2 regions of the Mesorhizobium sp. IMUNJ 23033 genome follow, and region 2 is predicted to be linked to the other one. Evidence: predicted binding sites of a transcription regulator. Region 2 holds the regulator's gene; the other holds the start of a gene.

Region 1 (4,156 bases), 110 kb from region 2:
CTTGAACTTGTCGCCAAGCTTGAAGCCATAGGCCTTGCCCAAAGCTTCCAGAGTCTGCGCGTAATAGGGCGAGGTCGACTTGGCCCATGGGCTGACGGCGCCGTCGCGCAGCGAGACGTTCTCGTCCGGCACGACCAGATTGCCGTCGATGGCACGCTGGCTGCCGAGACCGTCGCAGGTCGGACAGGCGCCGAACGGGTTGTTGAAGGAGAACAGCCTGGGCTCGATCTCCGGAATGGTGAAACCGGACACCGGGCAGGCGAACTTCTCCGAGAACAGGATGCGCTCATGCGTCTCGTTCTTCGACTTGTTGACGGAATCCTCGCCGGTCTGGCTGGCGTCGAGCGGCCGGTCGGCGAACTCGGCCACCGCCAGCCCTTCGGCGAGCTTCAGCGCCGTCTCGATGGAATCGGCAAGTCGCGTCGCCAGATCGCCGCGCACCACGATGCGGTCGACGACAACGTCGATGTCATGCTTGTATTTCTTATCCAGCGCCGGCACGTCGGCGATCTCGTAGAAGACGCCATCGACCTTGACGCGCTGAAAGCCCTTCTTTTGCAACTCCAGCAGTTCCTTGCGATACTCGCCTTTGCGGCCGCGCACGATCGGCGCCAGCAGGAACAGGCGTGTGCCTTCCTCGACGGCCAGCACGCGGTCGACCATCTGCGACACCGTCTGGCTTTCGATCGGCAGGCCGGTGGCCGGCGAATAGGGAATGCCGACGCGCGCGAACAGAAGCCGCATGTAGTCATAGATCTCGGTGACGGTGCCGACCGTCGAGCGCGGGTTCTTCGACGTGGTCTTCTGTTCGATTGAGATGGCAGGCGACAGGCCGTCGATCTGGTCGACGTCGGGCTTCTGCATCATTTCGAGGAATTGCCGCGCATAGGCCGACAGGCTCTCGACATAGCGGCGCTGGCCTTCGGCATAGATGGTGTCGAAGGCAAGCGACGACTTGCCGGACCCCGACAGGCCGGTCATGACGATCAGGCTGTCACGCGGCAGGTCGAGATCGACATTTTTCAGATTGTGTTCGCGCGCCCCGCGAATGGAAAGGTATTTATGGTCGGCCATCGCCGGTCGCCGCCTCAGGTCTGGAATTCGTGGGATCGGCGGGTTTTCCCGGCCATCCCCTATGTAGGTATTTTCGCCGCCACGTCGAGAGACACCACAAATCTCGACAGAAGCCTTTAACCGTCTTTCGCGCGAGGGGGCAAGCGGAAAGAACAAAGGCCGAACACGCTCCTGACAAAGTGCTGTGAAGAACCGGGACGGTGGGCACTCCGTTGAGCAGTTCCGGCATGTCGCCCTTACCCGCACGTAACCTCCCGGCGATCACATTTTCCGTAACCGCCTATTCAAAGGTTGACGCTGCCGACTCGGGGGCGCAGTGTCCACTGGTCAACGGAGCCGGCCGTCTTTCGATGGCCTCGCCGCCCTAGGCGGCTTGCGAGACGCCGCAGGCTTTTGCGATTTGCGCTTCGGACGACATGTCGCAACGGACAGAGGAGTGGAGCATGACGCCACCGGACAGTCCCTTGAGGCTCCAGATATGGCTGGAGCCCCGGCAGGCATAAGTGCCTGGGTCGGCGTGAGCGTCGGCCCGACAAACCGTGCCCTGCCGATCCCCTGACAATTAGAGACCACTGGTCGGATCGTCGGCTGAATGCCGCGAAGCATCCGAAATCAAAGTCGGTATAACACTACCGACAGATTGGATTATAGATCCATAAAAAGCCCCGTCCGTTTGCGGAAGCAACGGCGGGGCTGTTCGTTTGAGGGTGTGCAAAGCCGACTGATGCTGCCGTGAGCGAGAGCTACCGGTTGGATGGCGTGAACGCGCCGGCGCCAACATCGACCGTGATGCTGCCGGAAATCCTGACGTCGGTGTCGCCGATCTTGAACTGGCCGTTGCCGCTGGCAGGCAGCGCGTCGTCGGGTTCGGGTTCCGGGGCCGGCTTGGCGATGCGATAGTCGCCGGTCACGCCGGGAAGGGCGCCTTTCTGGGTCGAGCTGTCGTCGGCAAAGGCGGCTCCGGCCAGCATGCTGGCGCCGGCGAAGGCGGCGGTGACGGTGCAAACAAGTCTGGAAAGGCGGATGTCGGTCATCCCCGAACTATAGTGTCGCGCCGCTGGCGAGGCCAGACCGACGCGATCAAATTGCCGCGCGCCCGCTGCTCCTCAAGCAGCCTTCTTGCGGGTGTCGAAAACATGGTCGACGAGACCCCACGCCTTCGCCTCTTCGGCGGTCATGAAATAATCGCGGTCGAGCGTGCGCTCGACCTCCTCGTAAGTACGCCCGCAATGATGCGCATAAAGCTCGGTCATCCGCCGCTTGGTGCGCAATATGCCCTCGGCGTGGCGCTGGATGTCGGAAGCCTGGCCCTGGAAGCCGCCCAGCGGCTGATGCAGCACGATGCTGGTGTTGGGCAGGGCAATGCGCCGCCCCGGCGTGCCGGCCATCAGCAGGAACGAAGCCATCGAGGCGGCAAAGCCCATGCACACGGTCGACACCGGGCAGGAGATGTATTGCATCGTGTCGTAGATGGCGAAGCCGCTGGTCACCACGCCGCCCGGCGAGTTGATGTAGAGCGAGATTTCCTTGTCGGGATTGTCCGATTCCAGCGACAGAAGCTGGGCGCAGACCAGCGCCGATACGCCGTCATTGATCTCTCCGTTGATGAAGACGATGCGCTCTCGCAGCAGCCGCGAAAAAATGTCGAAAGCGCGTTCGCCGCGGCTCGATTGCTCGATCACCATCGGCACCAGATTGGCAAGGCCGCTCATCTTTTTTCTCCGATTTCCCTGTTCAGGCCGCGCGCAGCTGCATGTACGGCGCATTCGCAGCGACAGGCAGTTTGGATTGGGGTGCATCGAGCGACAGCCGGCAGCCGGCGCCTGCCATGGCGAGCACAGGCGTTGCTGCCCGGGCGAACCCGTCATGGACAATACGCAGATGCGTGCCGCCCGAAATCGTACGGTCGAGGGTAAACGTGACGATGCTGTCGAGCGCTTGGCTGGCATCGTCCGGCTCCGGCCGTTCGCGCCAGGAATAGCGCAGCAGCCTGCCGGGCTCGGCATCGAGGACTTCGCAATCGATCGGCGCGTCCGGCCTGGCAAAGGCAAAGCGGCGGCCGATCTCGGGCTTGATGTCGTTGGGCATCATCCAGGCCGCCAGCAGCTTGGGCTCGGTCAGCGCGCGCCACACTTTCTCCGGCGGTTCCGGCAGCTCGCATTCGAATTCGAGCGAGTTCGCAGCACTTTTCGCATGCTTTGTCATGGGTCCATGTCCTTCAAAACAGCCTTCAGCTTTTCGATGCGCTCCGGCCAGAACGCACGGTAGCGCTCGATCCAGCCGAGCAGCGGGTCGAGTCCTTGCGGGTCGGCGCGGTAGTATGCGTTGCGGCCGGCCCGCCGCTCGGTGACCAGGCCGGCGCCGCGCAACACCGCCAGATGCTGCGAGACCGCCGGCTGCGATACGGTCATGCCGGTGCGCAGTTCCGACACCGTCATCTCGCTGGCGGCAAGCCGCTCATAGACGGCGCGCCGCGTCGGGTCGGCAAGGGCGCGAAAAATCTCTGCTTCGATCATGGCCAAAGCATAAGTGGATACTTATTGGTTTGGCAAGTGCTGTTTTATGGCGCCGCCGGAAGCCAGCGTCTCACCGGCTCGGCAGATCCGTCAAAAATTGCCTCGAAGATCGGGGATGCCAGCACGGCATGGATGTGAAGCGTCTCGGTGCCGACGTTTCGAAAACCGTGCTTCCTCTCCGCGGGCACAAGAAGCGACTGTCCCGCCGTCAGCGTCATGCGGTCGTCATCGATCCACATTTCGGCAGTTCCGGTGATGACGGTAAGCACTTCCTCGACCGAGTGCCAATGGGTCGGAGCCCCGACACCCGGCTGAACCCATTGTTCAAACAGGCAAAGCTGGCTGGCACCGTTGCTGGCGGAAGCCTGCATCCGGGTTTCCACGCCCGCCCGCCATTGCTCTCGCGGGTGATCCATATGTGCGATGACTCTCATTCGCAGCCGCCGCCCTTTCGATCCCGACATATTCGCAATTTCAAACAGGCACCCTACCTCTTGCTGACATTCCTTGACAGCTGGGAGTGACCAGAATAGAACAAAAAAAGAACAAAAACCTTGTGGGAAAAG
Region 2 (4,156 bases):
GCTCGCCATCCGGCTGGCGAGATGGCCGCCGGCGGAATGTCCGATCAGCATCAGCGGCCCGTCGACCAGCGCCGCCGCCTTGCCGATCGCCGCGCCGACCTCCCTGACGATGCCGGCGATGCGTATCTCGGGACATGGCGTGTAGGAAGGCATCGCCACCGCATAACCGTGGCCTATCGGCCCAGCGGCAAGATGCGACCAGAAACTCTTGTCGAACGCTTTCCAATAGCCGCCGTGCACGAACACAACGAGCCCGTTGGGTGAGGTGCCCGGCAGGAAAAGATCGAGCCGGTTGCGCGGTCTATCGCCGTAGACGATGTCGAGCCGCGCCCTGCCCTCGGCCGAAAGAGCGTCGCGAAAGGCCCGCGCGGGCTCGACCCAAGCGGCCGGCCAGCGATCGCCGCCAGCGATGTTGGCGCCGTTCGTATAGGCGTTGTTCCAGTCGGAAATACGATGTTCGAGCACCTATGCCCTCCCCCTGCTCTCCTTGCCGCTCAGGTGACCGCTGTCTTGACAGCGAAACGTGCGTCCTTCCAGGCGCCGCTGCGCAGGATGTCTGCCAGAACTTCGACAGCGTGCCACACATCGGCGTAGCCGACATAGAGCGGGGTGAAGCCAAAGCGTATGGTCGACGGCGCCCGGAAATCGCCGATCACGCCACGTTCGATAAGCGCCCGCATGATCTGGTAGCCGTGCTCGTGCATGAATGAAATCTGGCTGCCGCGCCTGGCGCTGTCACGGGTGCTTTCGAGCGTGAGACCGTAGGCACCGCATTTTGCCTCGACGAGTTCGATGAACAGATCGGCCTGGGCGATGCTCTTCTTTCTCACGGCCGCCATGTCGACATCGTCCCAGATGGCGAGTGCGCCCTTCAGCGTGCGCATCGACAGGACCGGCTGTGTGCCGCACAGAAAACGGCGGATGCCGGTGCCGGCTGCGTAGGATTGCTCGAAAGCGAAGGGCCGTGCGTGGCTCCACCATCCGCTGAGCGGCTGCTGCACATCGGCATGATGGCGCTCGGCCGCGTAGATGAAGGCCGGAGAACCCGGACCGCCGTTCAGATATTTGTAAGTGCAGCCGACCGCGAAGTCGGCATTGGCCTTATCCAGTTCGACCGGCATGGCGCCCGCGGTGTGGCAGAGATCCCAGACGATCAGCGCCCCCGCGTCATGGGCGATGCGCGTCAGCGCGGTCATGTCTCGCAGTTCGCCTGACTTGTAGTTGACGTGGTTGACCAGCACCACGGCGACATTTTCGTCGATCAGCTCCTCGATCGTCGGCGCGTCGACGCCAGCGAGGCGGAGAACGGTGTTCTTTCGGGTCGAGGCCACGCCTTCAGCCATGTAGAGGTCGGTCGGAAAGCTGTCGCCTTCGGCGACGATGACGGGCCGATCCGGCCGCATGGCCATTGCGGCGTGCAGAACCTTGTAGATGTTGATCGAGGTGGTGTCGCAGACCACCGTTTGGCCGGACGCTGCGCCGATCAGGCGCCCCAGCTGGTCGCCGAGTTCGAGCGGCATGTCGAACCAGCCGGCCGTGTTCCATGCGCGGATGAGGTCCTGCGCCCATTCTTCGGTCGCCGCCTTGCGCAGCGCGTCGAAAGCGGCATGCGAGGCAGCGCCCAGCGAATTGCCGTCGAGATAGATCACCCCTTTGGGCAGGATGAAGCGGTCGCGCAGCGAGCGCAGTGGATCCGCGGCGTCCATCGCCTCGACGGCCGCAAGATCAGGAACTGCGGTCATGATATGTCTGCTCCCCTCCGCAGGACACCGGCACGCAATGACGACACACAGGCCGATCGGTACTTTCTCTCATCACTCGCCATCGCACTGCAAGAACCTGCCTTGATGACTTGTCGGCCCAACGACAACCCTCGACCTTTGCTCAAAGTTGGCATTTTGAGTTCGTTTCGTTCACGGTGCATCGAGCGGGCTGGATGGTCGAACACGGCCCGACCCGGGAATGTCTGCGCCAAATGATTGCCGGTACTGGAGCCTTCCAAGTCGGGCTGAGGCCATAAATGAAAACAAAATCAATGCGATGAAGCCGGACTCTGAGGGAGTTTGACATTCTCTGTCGACCACAACATCGTTTCGGGCACCTTAAGCCATTCATTAAACTTTAAACGGTTGCGGAACACAAATGGAACAGATAGTGTTTGTTCTGGTTTTGTTTTTCTGATTCCGTTGGGGGCCGCGATGCTGACACGCAAACAACATGAACTGCTGATGTTCATCCATGAGCGGCTGAAGGAAAGTGGTATTCCACCATCCTTCGACGAGATGAAGGAGGCGCTCGACCTTGCCTCGAAGTCGGGCATCCACCGGCTGATCACGGCGCTGGAGGAGCGCGGTTTCATTCGTCGGCTACCCAACCGGGCGCGCGCTCTCGAAGTGCTGCGCCTACCCGATTCGATCGCTCCCGGCCTCAATGCGGCGAAAAAGTTCTCGCCGAGCGTCATTCAGGGCAGTCTTGGGCAGGGCGGTCTCGGGCGGCAGATCAAGCCGATGGCATCGTCGCGCACGCCCCAGGCGGGCAACGACGACGATGCGGTCGCGGCAGTGTCCATCCCGGTGATGGGCCGGATCGCGGCCGGTGTGCCGATCGACGCCATCCAGCATCAGACGCACTCGATCTCGGTGCCGCCGGACATGATCATGGGCGGCGAGCACTACGCGCTGGAGGTCAAGGGCGATTCGATGATCGAGGCCGGGATTTTCGACGGCGATACGGTCATCATCCGCAATGCCGATACGGCGAGCCCGGGCGAGATCGTCGTGGCACTGGTCGACGAGGAGGAAGCGACGCTGAAGCGCTTCCGCCGCAAGGGCGCTTCGATCGCGCTGGAAGCCGCAAACCCGGCCTATGAAACCCGCATCTTCGGGCCCGACCGGGTCAAGGTGCAGGGCAAGTTGGTTGGCTTGATCCGGCGCTACTGAGGCGGCGGTGATTGTTTTGGCGGCGGTTTGCTGGCCTGCCTTTCGGGTCTCTTGTAAGACGGCAGGCCCCTCGCCTCGCGCGAAAATCTGCGCTGCTCGTGCCAGGGCCGGTACGGCTGCTCGATCGCGAAGTCTATCTCCGCTGGCGCGATTGCCGATTGCTGGTCGAAGAAGACGGCGGCGCTGCCCAAGCGGGCAAGCTGCCGTTTCTTGACGACAAGGACAAGCGGATTGCGGCAAGGGTCGTAGGCGGTGGCGTCGTTGACGATGATCAGGGTCGCGAAAGCACACGCTCTCCACGCGTCCTTGCGGTCTTCTGCATACGCGATGATGGCGCCGGACGGATGCCGTGCGAGGCACAGACCGGCGCTGCAGTAGAAGGGCGAGCCCGGCGGCAGGTCGGCCGGATCCATGTCGAACCGCGCGTCTCCCTTCTCGAAGGTCTCCGGTACGACAATGGTTTCGGCTTTCAGTGCCCGTTTCCAGTTGTCGGTGGTGAACTCGTTCGATCGCACCCGGTTGATGGCGAGTTCCCCGCCGCCGATCGGCATGACCACCAGATGCGCATCCTCCGAGATCAGGACATCCGGCGTGCGGGTGTCGGAAACCGTCAGCAGGCCGGCGAGCGCGAATGGAACGGCTGCCAGCCTGAGCCATGTCGTCGCCATGGTGGCGATGACCAGCGCGATGGTCACCAGCAGCACCGACTGAATGGAGATCAACCCGACGGCATCGACCGGCGAGCGCTCGGAAATCCATTCCGAGATCGCGATCATCGCCGTCAGCCCTTTGCCCATCAGATAGAGGGAGGGCCAATCGAGCCCGAAAGGCATCAGCAGCGCGCTGATTACGGCCAACAGCATGACGACCGAGACAATCGGCATGACGGCCAGGTTGGCAAACAGGCTGAGCGGCGACACGCGCTGAAAATGCCAGATGGCGAAGAGCGCTGTCGCACCGCCAGCGATGATGGAGGTCATGGCGAGACCGCCCATGCCGAGCAGGAATTTTCGCGTGACGAAGGCGAGCGGCGATCGCCTTGGCGGCGGCGATGTCGCCCTGCCGGCGCGGTAGTCCGACCAGCCGGCATAGGCGCCGACAAGGGCCGCGGTTGCCGCAAACGACATCTGGAAGCTCGGGCCGACCACTTCGTGCGGCGACACCAGGATGACGGCGATGGCCGAGATCGCCAGGTTACGCATGGTCAGCGCCGCGCG

Evidence for each region. Region 2 encodes LexA, which represses DNA repair genes until DNA is damaged. Its sites were predicted from a motif close to TGTTCNNNNTGTGTTCNG; they were not measured.
Region 1: a site for LexA is predicted at 1,223-1,240, ahead of uvrA (excinuclease ABC subunit UvrA). Genes of this name have one in related genera too.

The regions. Positions count from the first base shown of each region.
Region 1 is NZ_JBJACT010000005.1:254,543-258,698, reverse strand. It holds gene uvrA (excinuclease ABC subunit UvrA) at 1-1,074, opposite strand, end outside; gene ACFX5Q_RS08490 (hypothetical protein) at 1,818-2,108, opposite strand; gene ACFX5Q_RS08485 (ATP-dependent Clp protease proteolytic subunit) at 2,181-2,786, opposite strand; gene ACFX5Q_RS08480 (SRPBCC domain-containing protein) at 2,809-3,279, opposite strand; gene ACFX5Q_RS08475 (ArsR/SmtB family transcription factor) at 3,276-3,590, opposite strand; gene ACFX5Q_RS08470 (cupin domain-containing protein) at 3,635-4,054, opposite strand.
Region 2 is NZ_JBJACT010000005.1:144,266-148,421, forward strand. It holds gene ACFX5Q_RS07885 (alpha/beta hydrolase) at 1-465, opposite strand, end outside; gene kynU (kynureninase) at 495-1,742, opposite strand; gene lexA (transcriptional repressor LexA) at 2,199-2,939, shown strand; gene ACFX5Q_RS07900 (ComEC/Rec2 family competence protein) at 2,933-4,156, opposite strand, start outside.